2 regions of the Lysobacter soyae genome follow, and region 1 is predicted to be linked to the other one. Evidence: predicted binding sites of a transcription regulator. Region 1 holds the regulator's gene; the other holds the start of a gene.
What was found. Region 1 encodes sigma-54, which starts transcription at its own class of promoters, with help from an activator protein. Its sites were predicted from a motif close to TGGCACGNGCNTTGC; they were not measured.
Positions count from the first base shown of each region.

Region 2: glnA (type I glutamate--ammonia ligase) is a predicted target of sigma-54. The motif match lies at 3,307-3,321, and genes of this name have one in related genera.

Region 1 covers NZ_CP080544.1:1,740,225-1,750,618, forward strand. The annotation lists gene H8L67_RS08415 (phospholipase D-like domain-containing protein) at 1-548, opposite strand, end outside; gene murA (UDP-N-acetylglucosamine 1-carboxyvinyltransferase) at 584-1,861, opposite strand; gene H8L67_RS08425 (BolA family protein) at 1,886-2,128, opposite strand; gene H8L67_RS08430 (KpsF/GutQ family sugar-phosphate isomerase) at 2,184-3,176, shown strand; gene H8L67_RS08435 (KdsC family phosphatase) at 3,183-3,728, shown strand; gene lptC (LPS export ABC transporter periplasmic protein LptC) at 3,725-4,285, shown strand; gene lptA (lipopolysaccharide transport periplasmic protein LptA) at 4,272-4,757, shown strand; gene lptB (LPS export ABC transporter ATP-binding protein) at 4,761-5,480, shown strand; gene H8L67_RS08455 (RNA polymerase factor sigma-54) at 5,523-6,986, shown strand; gene hpf (ribosome hibernation-promoting factor, HPF/YfiA family) at 7,087-7,413, shown strand; gene H8L67_RS08465 (PTS sugar transporter subunit IIA) at 7,485-7,931, shown strand; gene hprK (HPr(Ser) kinase/phosphatase) at 7,928-8,875, shown strand; gene rapZ (RNase adapter RapZ) at 8,872-9,747, shown strand; gene H8L67_RS08480 (PTS sugar transporter subunit IIA) at 9,744-10,136, shown strand; gene H8L67_RS08485 (HPr family phosphocarrier protein) at 10,138-10,394, shown strand, end outside.
Region 2 covers NZ_CP080544.1:58,332-68,725, forward strand. The annotation lists gene H8L67_RS00360 (TonB-dependent copper receptor) at 1-808, opposite strand, end outside; gene H8L67_RS00365 (DUF2946 family protein) at 863-1,252, opposite strand; gene H8L67_RS00370 (DUF4442 domain-containing protein) at 1,260-1,754, opposite strand; gene glnA (type I glutamate--ammonia ligase) at 1,864-3,273, opposite strand; gene H8L67_RS00380 (GNAT family N-acetyltransferase) at 3,442-3,951, opposite strand; gene H8L67_RS00385 (multidrug efflux RND transporter permease subunit) at 3,954-7,088, opposite strand; gene H8L67_RS00390 (efflux RND transporter periplasmic adaptor subunit) at 7,093-8,253, opposite strand; gene H8L67_RS00395 (undecaprenyl-diphosphate phosphatase) at 8,474-9,325, shown strand; gene H8L67_RS00400 (META domain-containing protein) at 9,347-9,781, shown strand; gene H8L67_RS00405 (YheT family hydrolase) at 9,756-10,394, opposite strand, start outside.

The DNA of each region.
Region 1 (10,394 bases):
TGGTCGGCCACGCCGACGCCGCCGGTGAAACCGATTTTGCCGTCAATGATCAACAGCTTGCGGTGCGTGCGGTTGTTCATCCGACCGAGGTTGTACCAACGCAACGGACGGTATTGATGCACGCTGGCACCACTGCTTTTCAATTGCTCCAGCATCGCTTCGTCCATCTTGACGCTGCCGACCCAATCCAACATCACCCGCACTTGCACGCCGGCGCGCGCACGCTCGCTCAGGGCATCGACGAATTGTTGGCCCACATGCCCCGACCAATAGATATAGGTTTCAAAGGTGATGGTGTGTTGCGCACTGCGAATGCCGTCCAGCATCGCGGGGAAAATTTCATCGCCGTTTTCCAGCGCCTCGACCGTATTGCCTTGGGTGATCGAAGGCCCGAGCAAGACTGAGAGTTCGCGTTCGTATTGCGGATCGTCCAAGTTGTAGCGATGTTCAATCTTTCGCTCCAACTTCTTTTCCGGCGTGGCGAAATTCATCACCAACACCACCGCCAAAACACTGGCCAACACGGTCAACAAGATCGTCCAGATCATGCGCTTCTTACTCCAGTGAATGCGATCTCTCAGTCTCATGCGATGCGCCGGATCGTTGCTCCCAGCCCGGCGAATTTCTGCTCGATGTTTTCGTAGCCGCGATCCAAGTGATAAATGCGATCAATTTGGGTTTCGCCTTGCGCAACCAAGCCGGCAAGAATCAAACAGGCCGATGCGCGCAAATCAGTGGCCATCACCGGTGCGCCGGAGAGACCTTCCACGCCGCGTACCAAGGCCGCGTGGCCATCGACCTTGATGTCGGCACCCAAACGTTGCAGCTCTTGCACATGCATGAAGCGATTTTCAAAGATGGTTTCGTTCACCACCGACGCGCCGTCTGAGATACAGGCCATCGCCATGAATTGCGCCTGCATGTCGGTGGGAAACGCCGGGTGCGGCGCTGTCACGATGTCGACCGCCTTTGGACGTTTGCCGTGCATGTCGAGCCGGATATCCGTGCCGTTTACAGTGATTTCCGCGCCGGCTTGCTCAAGCTTGCGCAGCACGGCATCCATGGCATCGGGATTGGCGTTCTTACAGGTCACACTGCCACCGGTCATGGCGGCGGCCACCAGGAACGTCCCCGTTTCGATGCGGTCGGCAAGCACGTTGTGGCTTGCGCCATGCAAACGCGGCACGCCGCGGACGATGATGCGCGAGGTGCCGGCGCCTTCAATGTCCGCACCCATGGCGATCAGGCAATTGGCGAGATCAACGATTTCAGGTTCCATCGCGGCGTTTTCCAACACCGATGTCCCTTCCGCCAACGTGGCCGCCATCAAGACGTTTTCGGTGGCGCCGACGCTCACCATGTCGAACACCACTGTGGCCCCTTTCAATTTCTTTGCCGTGGCACGAATGTAGCCGTGCTCCACCACGACTTCGGCACCCAAGGCTTCCATCCCCTTCAAATGCTGATCCACCGGACGGGAGCCGATGGCGCAACCGCCGGGCAGCGATACCTCCGCGGCACCGTGTTTGGCCAACAAGGGCCCCAATACCAAGACCGACGCGCGCATGGTGCGCACCAATTCGTACGGCGCGACGTGGCTGTTGACGGTGCGCGGGTCGACGACGATCGCGCTGTCCTGACCGGTGCCGAAGGTGGACTCGTCAACCGTGATGGTTGCGCCCAGACCCTCCAACACCTTGGCCGTGGTTTTCACGTCGTGCAGGTTCGGCACATTGCGCACCGTGACCACATCGTCGGCCAACAAGGTCGCGCACAAAATCGGCAACACCGCATTCTTGGCGCCGGAAATCACTACTTCGCCGTCGAGCACCACGCCACCTTCCACCACAATTTTTTGCATTTGAATTCCCGGTATCGGAAGTGCTCAGCGACCAGCGGCCGCGGCTTCTTCCTGCGTCAAAGTCTTGAGTGCCAGCGCGTGGATTTCGCCGCCCATCTTGTCCCCCAAGGTGGCGTAGACCAGACGATGACGTGCCAATGGCAACTTGCCCTTGAAATCATCGCTGATGACCTGGGCTTCGAAATGCACGCCGTCATCACCCTGCACCGCCACGCGTGCGCCGGGCATTCCGGCTTCGATCATGCTGCGGATGGTGTCTGGATTCATGGGCTTCTCTCGCGCGGTTTAAACTAGCCCTACAGCGTAACGGATGACCGTTGAAATGTCCGAGAAAGGATTGCCGGATCCCATGGATTTCGCCGCCAGTGGGCGCCGGGTGTTTGACATCGAAGCCGACGCGTTACGCGTGGTCGGCGGCCGGATTGACGGTGCTTTCAGCGCCGCCTGCCAGGCCTTGATGACCACTACCGGCCGGGTAGTTTGCGTCGGCATGGGCAAGTCGGGGCACGTGGCACGCAAAATCGCAGCCACGCTCGCTTCCACCGGCACGCCGGCATTTTTCGTCCATCCGGGTGAAGCCGGGCATGGCGACCTCGGCATGATTACCGATGCCGACACTGTGTTGATGCTGTCGAACTCGGGCGAAACCGACGAATTGCTGATGCTCTTGCCGGTCCTCGCCCGTCAAGGCAACACCGTGGTGTCGATGACGGGGAAACCGGAATCACGCCTGGCGCGCGCTTCTGCCGTGCATCTGGATGTCAGTGTTCCGGCCGAAGCCTGTCCGCTGGATCTCGCCCCGACCAGCAGCACCACCGCCGCCTTGGCGATGGGCGACGCCCTGGCCGTGGCCTTGCTGGAAGCTCGCGGATTCACCTCCGACGATTTCGCCCGCTCCCACCCGGCGGGCAGCCTGGGTCGGCGCCTGTTATTGCACATCCACAACGTGATGCATGTCGGCGACGAGATTCCGCGCGTGGGCCAACATGCAAGCCTCGGGGATGCGCTCGTGGAAATGAGCCGCAAACGCTTGGGCATGACCGCCATCACCCGCGAAGACGGACACCTGCTGGGACTGTTCACCGACGGCGACCTTCGCCGCACGCTCAATACGCCCGGGCTGGATGTCCACACCACCCCGATCGAATCGGTGATGACGCGCACGCCGCGCACGATCGGCCCCGATCAATTGGCCGTGGAAGCGGCGAAATTGATGGAAACGCATCAAATCAACGCCTTGCTGGTGGTGGATGACAACGCCAAATTGGTCGGCGCGCTGAATATTCACGACCTGTTGCGGGCCCGCGTGGTCTGATTGCCTATGCCTTCCATCCCCCATTCACCCGATCTGCAATCGCGCGCCGAAGCTGTGCGCTTGGTGGCCTTCGACATCGATGGCACCCTGACCGACGGACGCTTGGTGTTCGACTCGGAAGGTCGTGAACTCAAGGCCTTTCACTCGCAAGATGGCATGGGCATTGCCCTGCTGGTGCGCCACGGTTTCGAAGTTGCCTTTGTGACTGCCCGGGAAAGCCGGATCGTTGAAGCGCGCGGGCGCGAACTCAAGGTGCAGCACGTCTTTACCGGCGAAAAAAACAAGGCTGGTTGCATTCGCGCCTTGGCCGCCTCTTTGGGCCTCACACTCGAGCAAGTCGCCTTCATGGGCGACGATCTGCCTGACTTGGAAGTCATGCGTTTGGTCGGCTTGGCGGCGATTCCTGCCGATGCGCACGCCTGCGTGAAACCGATTGCGCACTTCGCTGCGCAAAAAGCCGGGGGCCGCGGCGGTGCACGCGAACTGTGTGATGTGTTGCTTGCCGCACACGGGTTCGCGGATGCCATTTACAACGCGGGTGACGCGCAATGAACTGGCGCACTGCAATCACGCTGGCGTTGGTGGTGGGTGCCCTGTTGTCGGGCATCGCCGTTTGGCGCGCGCAAGAACGCTTGAAATCGGTAGCGCCGGATGCGGCCGCGCCCGACTATGTCCTGCACGACTTCAGCATCGTCGCGCTTAACGCCACAGGGCAACGCGCTTTCACGTTGAAAGCGCCGCTGTTGGAGCGCAACCCGAACGACCACAGCATGACCCTGCAAACCCCGACCTTCACCTTCCCCGACAAACAAAACCGGCTCTGGGAAGCAACGTCCAAGACCGCTTGGGTGTCTGACAAGGCCGAAGAAGTGCGCTTGCGCGGCGATGTCCTTATGCGGTCGCCGACCGGCCAAAGCCAAGCCGAACTGCGCAGCGACAAAATGAATGTTTTCCCGCAGCAAAACCGCGCCGTGAGTGACGACTTGGTCACCGTATCGCAGCCCGGCGTTATACTTCGCGGTCGTGGTTTCGAAGCCCAAATGGACCAGGACCGCGTCAATCTGAAATCGGAAGTCCGAGCCCAATATGATCCCAATGTCTCCCGCTAAGCGCCTGATCGGCGCAGTCGCAGTGGCCGTCCTCTTCGTCGGCGGTGCCCATGCGCGTTCCAGCGATCGCAAGGCGCCGATGAATATCGAGGCTTCCACCCAACAGTGCATTCTCGGCGCATCGATGACCTGTACCCTGACCGGCAATGTGATCATCACCCAAGGCACCCTGAAGGTGAACGCCGCACGCGCGGTGATCACCCAAGCCAATGGTCGTCCGCAACGCGGCCAATTGAGCGGCGGCGTCACGGTCAGCCAGGAACTCGACGACGGCACCCCGATGAGCAGCAAATCGGCCAACGCCGACTACGACTTCGTCAATGAAGTGATCACCTTGTCGGGCAACGTCACGGTCACCCAGCCGCGCGGTTCGATGTCGGGTTCGCGCATCGTGTACAACACCAAGTCCGGCCACGTGAACAGCGGGGGCGATGGCACCCGGGTCAAGATGGTCATCATGCCCAAGGGTTGACCGATGCTGATTGCTGAAGGACTGCGCAAGAAATACAAATCCCGCGAGGTTGTCAAAGACTTCGGCTTGAGCTTGAATCCCGGTGAAGTCGTCGGGCTGCTCGGTCCCAACGGCGCCGGCAAAACCACCTGTTTTTACATGATTGTCGGCCTGGTCCAAGCGGATGCGGGTCGCATCGTTTTGGACGGTCAGGACATCACGTCGAAGGCCATGTACACGCGCGCCACGCTCGGTGTCGGCTATTTGCCGCAAGAGCCGTCGGTGTTCCGCCGCCTGTCGGTTCGCGACAACATCAAGCTCGTGCTGGAGTTGCGCAAAGATCTCGACAAGAAAGGCCGCGATCGCGAACTCGAATCGCTATTGGAAGAACTGCAAGTCACGCACGTGGCAGATCAACAAGGCGCCAGCCTGTCCGGCGGTGAACGTCGCCGCGTTGAAATCGCGCGCGCCTTGGCCGCCAAACCGCGGCTGATGTTGCTGGACGAACCCTTCGCCGGTGTGGATCCGATTTCCGTCACCGAAATCCAGCGTATCGTCCGTCACCTCAAAGATCGCGGCATCGGCGTGCTAATCACCGACCACAACGTGCGCGAAACCTTGGGCATCTGCGAAAGGGCGTATATTCTCAACGAGGGGGCCGTCTTGGCGCAGGGTACACCTGACGAATTGCTGGCTGATGCTGATGTTCGCCGTGTCTATCTCGGTGAGGGCTTCAGGCTTTAGGGCAGTGCCGCGCCAACCGGTCTATCGTGCGCCGGAGGACTCTTGAAGCAACAACTGCAAGCGAAACAATCGCAACAACTGGCGTTGACGCCCCAGTTGCGGCAATCCCTGCATTTGCTGCAAATGTCCGCGCTCGAATTGGATGCGGAAATTACCCGTGTTCTGGAAGAGAACCCGCTGCTCGATTGGCTGGAAGATGCTGAAGTCCTGCCTGAAAACGGACACATGCCCGACGCGCCGGATAAGGCAGCCGATGCCGTCGATGCGCCCGCCGAACCACGCGACGAAGCCTTGGACTCGATCTCCGACTGGGCGAGCGACAAGGACATCGCTTGGGAACACAGCGGCGGCCAGGGCAACGGCACGGGCGACGATGATGAAGACGACGACAGCACCCGACGCGGCGAACGCATCGTCGCGCAAGAGACGCTGCACGAACATTTGATCTGGCAATTGCGCATGAGCCAAATGCCGGAACGCGCGCAGGCCATCGGCGCGGCCATCATTGACGGCATCGACGATGACGGCTATTTGCGCGAATCGATGGATGCCATCCGCGCGGTCTTGGCCCCGCAGTACATGGTGGAAGACGCCGAGATCGAGCGGATCTTGCGACAGATCCAGATGTTCGATCCGGTGGGCTCGGGCGCACGCAACTTGTCGGAATGTTTGTCGCGGCAGCTCGACTTGCTTGTCGGCGACCCGGTCTTGATTGCCCATGCGCGCAAACTTTGCGAAGAATGCCTGGAGCGGCTGCCGAAAATCGGCTTGACCGGCATTGCCAAGACGCTGGGCTGTGACGAAGCCACCGCGCAATCGGTACTCGAGTTGCTGCGATCCCTGGACCCGAAACCGGGCAGCGCCATCACGCCATTGGAGGCCGATACCTATGTGGTGCCCGACGCCATCATCTGGCGCGACCAAGGCGTCTGGCGAGCCGCCCTCACCGGCCACTCCGTGCCGCGGGTCGGCATCCACCAAGCCTATGTGCGCATGATTGCGCAGGCCTCGCGCGAAGACGCCGGCTACTTGCGCGAACACCTGCAGGAAGCGCGTTGGATTTTGCGCGGCATCGAAGCGCGCGGCGAAACCTTGTTGAACGTGACGCGCTGTTTGGCGCGAGAACAGTCCGCGTTTTTGGAGTTCGGTGAACTCGCATTGCGTCCACTCACCTTGCGTGCCATCGCGCAAAAGTTGGCGTTGCATGAATCCACCGTATCCCGTGCCATTGCGCGCAAATATGTCCGCACGCCCCGCGGCACGATAGCCATGCGCAGCTTCTTTGCCTCGGGTATTGATTCCGACGCCGGCGAAACCTCGAGCGCCGCGATCCAAACCATGATTCGCGAACTGATCGAGAAGGAAAACCCGCGCAAACCGCTGTCCGATGCGGCGCTGACCAAGCAACTGAACGACAACGGGGTCCCGGTCGCCCGTCGTACGGTGGCCAAATATCGCGAGGCGATCGGCTTGCCTGCGTCTTCGGAACGGGTCCGCTTGGCCTGAACGTTAATTTGAAGAAACACTTACGCTTTCTTCATTCACTTTTACAAAGATTTGGCGCATTCTGGAGTTGCAAACGGTCACAACCACAGGAGGAAAGACAATGCGTATTGATGTCCATGGTCACCAAATCGAAGTTACCGATGCACTCCGCAACTACACCACCGAAAAGATGGAACGCCTTGCGCGGCACTTCGACCATCCGTTGGATGTACGTACTCAACTTTCCATTGACAAGCCGAACCACTGCGCCGAAGGTCACGTCACGGTTTCAGGCAAAGTGCTGCACGCCGATGCCAGCGCACCCACGATGTATGCCGCCATTGACGGGCTCGTCGACAAGCTCGACCGTATTTTGATGAAACACAAAGAAAAGATGGTGGACCACCACCGCGGCGACAGCCTGTCGCGAAGCGATACGATCGCCTGATCTTTCGACCCGGCACGGGTCAACTTGCTATCCTTCAAGGCTCGACACCATGCGAGCCTTGGAGAGCGTGCATGACTTCACCTTTACTGGACTTCGATCGCGTCATTTTGTTGTCCGACGCTGAAGACCGTGAAACCGTTTTGCGGGAAGCCGCCTTCCTGCTTGCTTCGCCCGGACTCGACGGCGAAGCCGTCTACGAAGCACTCCGACTTCGCGAAACCATGGGCAGCACGGCACTCGGTCAAGGCGTCGCCGTACCGCACGGCCGCGTCGACAACCTCGACGCACGGCGCGCCTGCTTTATCAAACTCGACAAACCGGTTGATTTCGGCGGCGAGCAAGCCGATTTGATTTTCGCGTTGCTGGTACCGAAGACGGGGCAGCAAGGCCATTTGCAGTTGCTGGCGAAAATTGCCGAAAAACTGGCGCGCGACGGATTCCGCGATGCCTTGCGCAATGCGAACACCAAGGGTCTGCTCTATGCCGCGCTGACGTCATCACAGGGGTTCGGCGAATGATTCCCGGCGTCTCCTCGCAAGATCTTTTCGATGCATTGCAAGACAGGCTCGATTGGCGCTGGGTGGCCGGAAAAAGCGGCGGTGCACGCCGTGTGGAAGCCATCAACACCAACGCACGTCGACCCTCGCACTGCGGCTATCTCAACATCATTTATCCGAACAAAGTGCAGATTCTCGGTACCGAAGAGCTGCAGTGGTTGGATACACTGGAGTCGCGCGAGCGTTGGCGTGTGATCCAGCGCATCTTCGACACAAGCCCGCTCGGCGTCGGACTCAGCAAAAATCAAAACTGCCCCGAGGATTTGATCGAAGCAGCCAACGAAACCGATACACCGATCTGGATTTCGCCGCGTCGCGGGCACGAACTGCTCAATCACATCCAATATTGGATGGCGCGCCGTCTCGCACCGCGCACCACCTTGCACGGTGTGTTCATGGAGATCTATTCGACCGGCGTGTTGATCACCGGCGAATCAGGTTCGGGCAAAAGTGAACTTGCCTTGGAACTCATCACGCGCGGCCATCGTCTGGTGGCGGATGACGCACCCGAATTCACCCAAATCATGCCGGACGTGCTAGACGGCGCCTGCCCCGAACTCTTGCAGGACATGATTGAAGTGCGTGGCTTGGGCGTGCTCAATGTGCGCAACATGTTTGGTGACACTTCGGTCAAACGCAACAAGTACCTGCGATTGATCATCCATCTCACACGGCCGCATCTCGAGCCGCGCGCCACCGGCATGGAACGCCTCACCGGCGAAGTGGATACCGTGCGCGTGCTCGATCTCGATGTGCCTCGTATTACCCTGCCGGTGATGCCGGGCCGCAATTTGGCGGTGTTGAGTGAAGCGGCGACGCGCCAACATATCTTGCGCACCAAAGGCGCCGATCCGGCAGCCGCGTTCGTGGCACGCCATTCGCATTTTCTGGAGGCCTCGGAATGAGTGCGCCGGCCCTGCGTAAATTGATCATCGTGTCCGGCATGTCGGGCTCCGGCAAAACGGTCGCCTTGCGGACGCTCGAAGATCTCGGTTTCCATTGCGCCGACAATCTGCCCTTGGAAATGCTGCCGCAATGGGTGGAGCATTCCGATGAAGGCGACGAGGAGACGCCGGTCAATCTCGCCGTCAGTCTCGATGTGCGAAGCCGCGGCGATTTGGCACGCACGCCTGAGTTGTTGTCGTCGGTCGGCCGGCTCGGGTTCGACCCCAAACTGGTGTTCTTCGATGCGTCGAACGAATTCCTGTTGACCCGCTATGCCGACACCCGCCGTCGCCATCCTTTGAGCAAGTACGGTTTGGCACTGGCCGATGCGATCACGCTTGAACGACAAGTCTTGAAGCCGTTGTCGGCGTTGGCAGACATCCGCATTGATACCGGCGGCATGAATGTCCACCAGTTGCGCCGTGAAGTCATTACCGCGTTCGCTCTGTCCGATGAACGCACCTTGTCCTTGTTGTTCGAATCCTTCGCCTATCGCCGCGGTATCCCGGGCGACGCCGATTTCGTGTTCGATGCGCGCATGCTGCCCAACCCCCATTGGGACGCCGTCCTGCGTCCTTTGTCGGGTCGCGATGCCGAAGTGCGCCAATATTTTGAAAGCCAACCGGACGTCGGCATTTATCTGGACCAGATTCGCGGCTTCCTCGACACTTGGCTGCCGAAAATGGAGACCGACACCCGCAGCTATGTCACGGTGGCATTCGGTTGCAGCGGCGGCCGGCACCGTTCGGTGTACCTGGCAGAGCAACTGGCACGCCATGCCCGCGAAACCGGCTGGCAGGAAGTGGCCACCTATCATCGGGAGCTCGAATGAGTGTCGGCATTCTGCTGGTGACACATCCGGGGATTGCACCGGCGTTGGTCTCGGCGGCGCGCAAAATCGTCGGCAATTTTCCGCTCAAGGTCGAAACGTTTGAGATGCCGTTCGAGTCCAGCGTCGAAGAGGCCTTGCCCTCGGCCAGCGCCACCTTGCGCAAAGTAGAGAGCGAAGACGGCGTGTTGATCTTGGTGGATTTGTACGGGTCGAGTCCGAGCAACATCGCCGCACAACTGGCACGATTGGGTACGCCCGCACGGCGCGTGGCCGGGCTGAACCTCTCCATGCTGTTGCGTGTCATGAACTATCCGGAAAATAAACTCGATGCGATGCAATCTGTGGCCTCGCTGGGCGGGCGCAACGGCGTGATTCTGGACGAGATTTGAGATGATTGAAAAAGATATCCAGGTCATCAACCAACTCGGGCTGCATGCGCGCGCCAGCGCCAAGCTCGTGCAACTGGTCTCCGGCTATCGCTCGGAAGTGATGATGGCGGCCAAGGGGCGTGACATCAACGCGAAAAGCATTATGGGTGTGTTGATGTTGGCTGCCGGCGTCGGCACCGTGGTGCGTGTTCGTGTGGACGGGCCGGACGAAGTCGCCTGCATGAATGCCATCGAAGACCTGTTCAACCGCTATTTCGA
Region 2 (10,394 bases), 450 kb from region 1:
ATTGACGGCCATCCATGCCGCGCCCGGCGTACTTGGCTTCGCCGTCACCGCTGCCGGCATTGAGTTGGATGACCGTGTCGTCATCCGGCGTGTAGCCGAGGCTGACGTCCGCGTTCCATTTCTTCCATGCGGAAGGCACGATGTCGCCGTTGCCATCGGTGTAGTCGTCGGCTTGCGAATGGTTGGCGGTTGTACGCAAGAAAACAAGTGGTTTGCCCATGCGCAGATCGACGGCCGCGTCGCGGCGATTGAAGGCGCCCGCCATCAGGCTGCCTCCGCCTTCAAAAGGCGATTCGGTCATGCGTTTGCCGAGGCGGTCGAAACGGATCGTGCCCGCAGAGGCACCAGGGCCCCAGAGCACGGTTTGCGGCCCCTTCACCACGATCAATCGATCGAAGTTTTCCGGTGAGACATAAGACAAGGGATTGTCCATGCGCGCCGGACATCCACCGGGCATGGTGCCTTCGTCGGTGAGGATGTTGAGGCGTGAGCCGTGCATGCCGCGCAGCACCGGATCGCCATTGGTGCCGCCGTTACGAATCGCATTGAAGCCGGGAACCGTTTTCAAATAGTCGGCGCCGTCACTGGCGGGCACCGGTTGCCGCGGCAGTTTTGTTTCCAGTTCGAAGGTGAGTGGCGACACCGGCGCTGCGGTCACCACCACTTTTTCAAGTGTGACTGCCGGCGCTTCCACGTGTTCGGTATCGGAGGGATTTTGTTGGGCCAAGGCCGGCATCGTCGCCAGAGCCATGGCCACAGCCAACGACAGGCGTGCGCGTGCGCGCGCCGCCCTGTTCAAGGTATTCATGTGTACTCCAAATTCTGTGACTGCAGGCAGGCGCCCGCAAAAAGGTGTCAGGAATCAGGCGTACAGCGGTGGCCCTCGAGAGCCGAGCGATGTGGCAGGCGCGGGTATATGCCGGCGTACATGCAGCAGGGGCAAGCGCAGGCGTACGAACGGCAGGAAGAGCGCGATGAAGATCGCAACCGCGAGCAGCGCGGTGCCGCCCAGCAGTGCGCAGTAACCGCAGGCGGCTTCGTGCTTGCCGACCGGCGTCGCTTCCTTGTCGTGAATGCTCATCGGCAGGCTGATGTACTGCATGCCGACTTTCGTGCACATCGCTTCGACGATGTTGCCGACCGGGTTCGACGGTTCGGCCAGCATTCGGCTCACTCCCGGGGCAAACGCCATCAGCATTGCGGCGAGCAATGCGAGTTTGATCAGCAACGGATGGTGGCGGGCGTTCTGCACGTGGCGACTATACGCGAGCTTTTGCCACGATGGACCAAGTGAAGACGAAGCGTGCCACTTCGGTGCCGTCTGGCATGCGGCCGACGGTTTCAAGCGGCAGCAGGACAGCTTCGCCGGTACGCACGGCTTCATCCACGGCAGCGCGAATGGCAGCGCCGCCTACGCAGGTGAAGCTGGCCTTCGCCGTGGCCCGGACGAGAAATTCAGCTTCCGCGCGCTTCACCAACATGCCGGTCTTTTGCGGCAAGCCTTGCAGTTCCGCCATCACCATCGCGCCTGTGGAGAGCTCGGCCGCCATCGCGAGTGCGGCGAAATAGGTGGATTTGAAAGGATTGGTCGAACGCCATCCGTGCGGAACACTAACGGCACAGGCGTCCGCGCTGATTGATTCAATGCGCAATCCGGCCAACAGCGCCAACGGCAGCTTGAACAACAGGAAGGCGCGAAACGCCCAACGCCCTTGAATGCGTTTGCGAAATTGCTCGGCTGCCGTGCGTTCCACGTCGATACTGTCTCGTATTGCTTCCTGTGGCCATCATAACAAGGCAGTTTTGCCCGACGCACAAAAAAGCCCCGCGCTTGGCGGGGCTTTCTCGCGAGCCTCGTGAGGATCAGATCGTGTAGTACATCTGATATTCCAGCGGGTGCGTGGCCGCGCGGAACGCAGTGACTTCCTTCGACTTCATCGCGATGTAGCCGTCGATGAAGTCATCGGTGAACACGCCGCCGGCCTTGAGGAATTCGCGGTCTTTGTCCAAAGCTTCCAGGGCTTGGTCGAGCGAATGGCAAACGGTCGGGATGTTCTTTTCTTCTTCCGGCGGCAAGTCATACAAGTCTTTGTCGCTCGGGCTGCCGGGATCGATTTGGTTCTTGATGCCGTCAAGACCCGCCATCATCAATGCGGCAAAGGTCAGGTAACCGGTGTTCATCGGATCGGGGAAGCGGATTTCAATGCGGCGCGCTTTCGGATTCGAGACATGCGGAATGCGGCAGGAGGCCGAACGGTTCGAGGCCGAATAGGCCAACATCACCGGGGCTTCATAGCCCGGCACCAAACGCTTGTAGGAGTTGGTGGTGCTGTTGGCGAAGGCGTTGATGGCACGTGCGTGCTTGAAGATGCCGCCGATGTACCACAGCGCCATTTGCGACAGACCGCCGTAGCCGTCACCCGAGAACAAATTCTGGCCGCCCTTGGCCAAAGACATGTGCACGTGCATGCCGCTGCCGTTGTCGCCGACGATCGGCTTCGGCATGAAGGTCGCAGTTTTGCCTTCGCGATGCGCGACTTGCTTGATGATGTATTTCATCGTGAGCAGGTCGTCGGCTTTCTTCACCAAGGTGTCGAAACGCGTGCCGATTTCGCATTGGCCGGCGTTGGCGACTTCATGGTGATGCACTTCGACTTCGATGCCGGTTTCGGTCAGCACTTTGCACATGTCGGCGCGGATGTCGTGCAGAGAATCGAGCGGTGCGACGGGGAAGTAACCGCCTTTCACCATCGGACGGTAGCCGTGGTTGCGTCCGTCGTAGTCACGACCCGAGTTCCAATGCGCTTCTTCGGAGTCGACTTGGAAGAAGGTGTGACCCATTTCGTTCGCAAAACGCACCGAGTCGAAAATGAAGAACTCGGGTTCCGGACCGAAGAATGCCTGCTCGGCGATGCCGCTGGCTTTCAAATAAGCTTCGGCACGGCGTGCGACCCCACGCGGATCGCGCGAATAGGCTTGCATGGTGGTCGGGTCGAGAATGTCGCAGGTCAGCACCAGCGTCGGATGCATGGTGAACGGATCGACGAAGGCGGTGCTCGCGTCAGGCAGCAGGACCATGTCCGAGTTTTGAATACCGCGCCAACCGGTGATCGAACTGCCGTCAAACATGCGGCCGTCTTCGAACAGGCTTTCATCGACGATGTGAGCCGGGAACGTGACGTGGTGCTGGACGCCGCGCATGTCGGCGAAACGCAAATCGACGAATTCGATGGCGTGGTCTTTAACGAGTTTCAGAACGTTTTCGATGGACATGGCGGACTCGGTAGAAGGGATGCATGAGATAAAGCAAAGCGCATGCCAAGCTTGAATGGCACGCAAGCGCTTGATTTATATACTTCACCGCCACGAGATCCGTCTGTTTCGCACCAGAACGGGCGGCAATTGCACCATGTCGGTGCAACTTGTCTTATTCCGTGTGACTCAAGCCGCGGGGGCAGCGGCGCCCGCGTAACGCATGGCAACGTCACAGCGTTCGTAGCGTGTGCCATAGCGCGCGGCGATGTCCGGATCGTGGACAAAGCCGAGTTTCTCGTAGAGATGAATCGCTGCGGCGCAACGTTTGTTGGTCAGCAGATAGAGCGGATCGGCGCCCATCTCAATGCCGCGCGCAATCCCATGCTGCAACAGGAATTCGCCGGCTTTCTTACCGCGCGCCGATTCACGCACGCCCATCTTGGTCAGCTCGATGCCGCCTTCACCCGTTCGTTGCAACGCACAGGTGCCGACCACACCGAGCCCGTCGATTTCGGCGAACAAGATGTCGCCGCCGGGCGCGATGATTCGGGCACGCGGATTCTCCAGCACCTCACGATCGGTGTCCTCGAGTTTGAACATCGAGGTGATCCATTCGACATTGATGTCGTGGAATTCACCGGCCAACTCGTCTGTAAAACGAATCAGCCGGACATCCTGAGGTGCGTCGTTCGCCATGCTCAGCCTGCTTTCTTTTCCGCGGGAGCCGATTCGGATTCCAGGCGATCGCCCAGCATCCAGCGCACAGCGACGTAGAACACCGGGATGAACAGCAGACCGAGCACCGTCGCGAACACCATGCCGCCGATCACACCGGTACCGATGGCGTGACGCGCGTTGGCACCTGCGCCGGTAGAGATGGCCAGTGGCACCACGCCGGCGATAAAGGCCAACGAGGTCATCAAGATCGGTCGCAAGCGCAGACGTGCCGCTTCCAGCACTGCCGCACCCAAGGGCTTGCCTTCCTGACGCGCGAAGATCGCGAACTCGACAATCAAAATCGCGTTCTTGGCGGCCAGGCCCATCACCGTGATCATTCCGATCTTGAAGTAGATGTCGTTGGGCAAACCACGCAGCATCGAGAAAATAACCGCGCCCATGATGCCGATCGGCACCACCAACAACACCGCGATCGGCACCGTCCAGCTTTCATACAGGGCGGCGAGGCAGAGGAAGACCACCACGATCGACAACACCATCAGCATGGTGGTTTGGTTGCCCGACAAAATTTCCTGATAGCTCTGACCGGCCCAGTCGTAACCGAAGCCTTGCGGCAATTCCTTCTCGACAATGCGCTCCATCGAATTCATCGCATCACCGGAGCTGTAGCCCGCCGCCTGCTGCCCCACCACTTCAATGGCGGCAAAGCCGTTGTAGCGCTGCAGTGCCGGCGGTGCGACCTGCCACTTGGAATGCACCACGTTGGACAACGGAATCATTTCGGCGACCCCGGTGGCATCCTGCGTCGTCGACGGCGTGTAGAAATGCGACAAGGATTCCGCGCCGGTGCGATAGGCACCTTCCGCTTGCATGGTGACGCGTTTGACGCGGCCGCCTTGTACGAAGTCATTGACATACACCGGCGCCAGCATCAACTGGATGGCGCTGTAAATGTCACCCACCGACAAGCCCATGGCCTGTGCTTGCACGCGATCGACATCGAGTTTCAGCTGCGGCGCATCGGCCAACAGGTTCGGGCGCACCGCCATGAGCGATTTGTCTTGGCTGGCCTTGGCCATCAAGGTGCCCAATGCCTGACCGAGCGCTTCACGCCCGGCGCCACTGCGATCTTGCAAGTACATGTCGAAGCCGCCGAACTGACCGAGGCCGCTGACGGTCGGCAAGTTCATGACGAACACTTGCGCGTCACGAATGCCGAACATGGCACCGTTGGCCTTGCCGATGAACTCGGTGGCGGTGGTGTCACGGTCTTTCCAATCTTTGAGCTTGATGAAGCCCATGCCGACGTTTTCGCCCTGCCCCATGAAGCTGAAGCCCGCCACTTGCATGACGCTTTCAAACTCGGGTAGTTTTTCCAGATTGCTTCGCACGTCTTCGAAGACCGCTTCCGTGCGGCGCAAGGTGGCACCGGCAGGCAACTGCACCATGACCAAGGCATAGCCCTGATCTTCTTCAGGCAGGAAGCTGCCTTTCATCTTGCTGAAAAGAAAGCCGCCTACGATGGCGAGCGCGAGGAACACCACCATCCAACGCGGCGTATGCCGGATAGCGCTGCCGATGTGCCCGACGTAAGTGCTTTGCACTTTGTCATAAATGCGGTTGAAGCCGCGGAAAATCGGATTGCGGCTCTCGTGATTCGTAGTCGGCTTGAGCAAGCTGGCACACAGCGCCGGCGTGAACCCCAAGGCCAGAAATGCCGAGAAGAACATGGCAATGGCGATTGTCAGCGCGAACTGCTTGTACACTGCGCCTGCACTGCCTGTCTGCAAGGCACTGGGGATGAATACCGCGGCCAACACCAAGGTGATAGCGATGACCGCACCGGTAATTTGGTCCATCGCCTTTTTGGTGGCCTCATAAGGCGACAAGCCTTCTTCAGTCATCAAGCGCTCGACGTTCTCAATGACCACGATGGCGTCATCCACCACGATGCCGATCGCGAGGACCATGCCGAACAGTGACAACTGGTTGATGGTGAAGCCCAGCACGTACATGCCGAGGAAGGTACCGAGCAACGCAACCGGAATGACCAATGTCGGAATCAAGGTGGCGCGCAAATTTTGCAAGAACAGCAGCATGACCAGGAACACCAGCACAATGGCTTCGGCTAAGGTCTTGACCACTTCGTCGACCGAGATCTTGACGAAGGTCGAAGTATCGAAAGGGGAGAACCACTGCACGCCGGCGGGAAAGCTCGGCTGCAGTTCATCCATGCGCGCCTTGACGTCTTTGGCGACCGCCATCGCGTTGGCGCCCGGGGCCAATTGCACCGCGAAACCTGCGGCGGGCGTGCCATTCCATTTCAGATTGAACCCGTGGGCACCGGCTAATTCAATCCGTGCCACGTCTTTCAGGTGCACCGAAGCGCCACCGCTGTCAGTGCGCAGCAAAATGTCTTCGAATTCCTTGACGGTTGAGAAGCGCCCTTCGGCCGCCACTGTGGCGGTGAACATTTGCGAATCCGGCGAAGGCTCGCCACCGACCGAACCGGCCGAGAACTGCACATTCTGCCCGCGTACGGCCGCGAGCACTTGCGACGCCGACATTCCGTAGGAACGCAACTTTTCGGGATCGAGCCAGATTTGCATCGAATACTCGCCGCCGAACACCTGCGTGCTGCCGACGCCGGGGACGCGCGAAATCTGATCCACCACGCGTGACGAAATCATGTCCCCCAGCGCATCACGATCGACCGCGGGATTGGTCGACTTCAACGCCACCACCATCAAAAAGCCGGCGTTGGCCTTGGCCACGGTGACGCCGGATTGAATCACTTCGGTGGGCAATCGCGCCGTTGCCTGCGAAACCTTGTTTTGCACCTGCATCTGCGCGATGTCCGGATCGGTGCCCGGTTTGAAGGTCAGGTTGATGCTGGCGCGGCCACTCGAACTGGAGGAACTGAAGTAATCGAGATTGTCGATGCCCGACAGTTGCTGTTCGATGACCTGGGTCACCGCGCGTTCGGTGGTTTCGGCGCTGGCACCCGGATAGCCCGCGCCCACGGAGACTTGCGTGGGCGCGATGTTCGGGTATGACTCAATGCCGAGATTGCCGATTGCCAGCACACCGGCCAACGAGACGAGAATCGCAATAACCCATGCGAAGACGGGATGCTCGATGAAATAACGGGGCACGGGATCAGCCTTGTTTGGCGGCGGGTTTCGGCGCATCGGCCGGCACGCCCTTCACAGGCTGACCCGGCTGTTGCACGCGTTGCAATCCACTGACGATGACCTTGTCGCCTGCAGCGAGGCCGCCGTCAACGATGTAATCGGCGCCTTCCTGGCGCCCTTCCGGCAGACCCTTGCGCGCGGCTTTGCCTTGCGCGTCCACCACCAACACGTAGGGCCCTTGGGCATCACGCAACACCGCGGTTTGCGGAATGCGGAACGCGCCTTTTTGTTCCGCCAGCGAAGCGCGCACGGTCACAAAGGTACCCGGCATCAACAGACGTTCCGGATTCGGCACCACGGCACGAAGTTTGACGGCACCGGTCGCGGGATTGACCACGTTCCCTGCGTAATCGAGTTTGGCCGTATGTGCGTAGGCACTGCCGTCGGGCAGGATCACCGTGATGTCGCTGGAGCCACCGCCATCGCCGGCCTGACGCAGGCGCGTCAACTCATTGCCACCGACTGAAAACTCCACATAGAGCGGATCGATCTGATCGACGGTGGTGAGCAGCGTGGCGGTCCCCTGCCCGACCAAGGCGCCCTCGGTCACTTGTTGGATACCGGCCCGACCCGAAATCGGGGCGCGAACGGTGGCATAGCCTTGATTGATCTGCGCGCCTTGCAAAGCGGCACGGGCTTGTTGCACGGCTGCATTGGCACTGCGCTCTGCCGCCAGTGCGGCATCCAAATCATTCTTGGAAATAAATTTGCCCGGTGCCAGTTTGCGGGCGCGCGCGGCATTCGCCGTTGCGTTGGCCGCTTCGGCCTGAGCACGCGCCAAAGCTGCCTGCGCCGCGCTGGAGTCCGCTTGCAATTGCGCCGGATCAATACGGAACAACACTTGGCCCGCACGCACGTCGCTGCCTTCGTCATAGAGTCGGCGTTGGACGATGCCGGGAACGCGCGCGCGAACGTCGGCGCTGCGGTATGGCGTCAGGCGACCGGCGGCTTCCGCCTTGAAGGAAATATCCGCGGGCTGCGCAACGATGTAGCCCACTTCCGCTGCCGGCATCGCACCGCCGGGTGCGCCACCTGGGGCCGAGGCATCGGATTTACCGCCACAGGCCGAAAGGAACAGGGCGGCGGCGAGCGCCGGAACAAAACACGTGGAAGTGCGATTCGGCATCTTTCGGACCTCTGAGGTAGCGCTACAGTTTAGCGGCACGCGATGTGCGGCATGTAGATGAACAAAGTCATGGATCGCGCTATTTTCGCACTTCGGTTTGCGCTTGTATTGTCTTGACGTCGCCGCCGATTCGTGGACAAGTTGCGCCTCCCTGTCACGATTCCGACATGTGACGTGCAGGTTTGCCTTTACTCTATCTTTTTCCAGTCACGACCCCGCCATGCCCGAATTTCTCAATGCGTTGTTGCTCGGCATCATCGAAGGCATCACCGAGTTCCTGCCGATTTCGAGCACGGGGCACCTGATCATCGCCGAGCAATGGCTCGGTCATCGCAGTGTTTTGTTCAACGTGGCGATCCAAGCCGCTGCGATTCTCGCGGTGGTCTTCATCTATTGGAAGAAGTTGGTTGCCTTGGTGCAGGCGTTTCTCGGTCGTCGCGATGTCGTGCATCCGGAGACGGGGCAAAGCTTGGGTATTGGCTTTGCGCGCGACTACGTCATCAAACTGGGCGTGTCGTTCGCGGTCACCGTTGTCGGCATGTTGGTGGTGAAAAAACTCGGCTGGGAATTGCCCGATGCCGTGCGACCCATTGCTTATGCCTTGGTGATCGGCGCGGTGTGGATGGTGGTTGCCGAACACTTCGCCGCGAAACGTGCCGCGCGCGATGGCGAACGCCGTCAAATCACTTGGACGATCGCTGTGTTGGTCGGCTTGGCGCAAGTCGTTGCCGGTGTGTTTCCGGGCACCTCGCGTTCGGCCGCCACGATTTTTGTCGCACTGTTGGCCGGCTGCACATCACGCGCCGCGGCAACGGAATTTGCCTTCTTGGTCGGCATTCCGACGATGTTTGCGGCGACGGGCTATGAGTTTCTGTCGCTGGCCAAAGATGGTCAGTTGGGCCAAGAGAATTGGACGTCGTTAGGCATCGCTTCTGTCGCCTCTGCCATCACCGCCTTCATCGCCGTTAAATGGTTGCTGCGTTATATACAGAGTCACCGGTTCACGGCCTTCGCTGTGTATCGTGCAATTTTGGCCGCGATTCTGCTGGCACTGGTGCCCGCCACGGCCTGAGTCCACGCAACTGGAGTCGCCATGAAAATCCGAGCCGTTCTACTCGCCTGTGTATTAAGTGGCTGCGCCGCGCCGCAGTCCGGATCCCAAAACACACCACCGCTGCAATTGGAAGGTACGAAGTGGTCGCTCGCCACAGCCACGGACAACCAAGGTGTGATCGGTGCATTGGTCAACAAACCCGGCAAACCCGTGGCCATTGCGTTTGAGAAAGGTCGCGTGGGCATCAGCGAAGCCTGCAACCATATGGGCGGCGCCTACACGCTGACGGGTTCTACGTTGAAGGTCGAACGCATGATGTCGACGAGGATGGCGTGCGAGCCCGCGCTGATGGAAGCCGAAGCGGAAATCGGCCGCCAGATTGAGGGCAGTTCCAAAGCGGAAATGGCGGGTGATCAGCTGGTGCTGAAAACCGCCCAAGGCGCGACGCTCAGCTTCGACCGCAACCAAGGTTGAGCGAACGCACGAACCAGTCTTCGGCGTAGCCCTGCATGCGCCAATTGCGCAGAAAGCCGCAATGGCCGCCGTGTACATGGAGCTCGAAGTCCACATTGGACAAGCGATCCAAGCCGTCGAAGTCGCCCACTGGAATCACCGGGTCATCGGCCGCCATCAGGATGTGGGCGCGCACCGGTGCCTCGGCCAGTGCCGCGTTGGGCACGAGATACGCGTCGAAGTAATCTTCGATCGACGCGAAGTCGGTGTGCGCCTCCACCATCCATTGCGTCAACGCGCGCATCGGCAAGGACAACACCTCATCGGCGAAGGCATGTCGTTCCGGAAATAGCGTACGCTTCTTGCGTAGCGAGCGGCGCCATTTGGTTTCGAAATAGTTGATGTAGATGCGCGGCCCGGTTTCCATGCGACGCATGGTGTGATGCGGATTGAGCGGCGGACACACGGCCAGGGTGCGGCGTAATGTGGGCAGCTTCGCGGCACCTTGGATGCCGACACGCAGCGCGAAGTTGCCGCCCAATGAATAACCGCCCACAAACAAATCGGTGTGGTCGATGTCCCGCACCACGGTCGCGATGGCCTCGATGACTTCGCGAATGCGCGCGGAATGGAA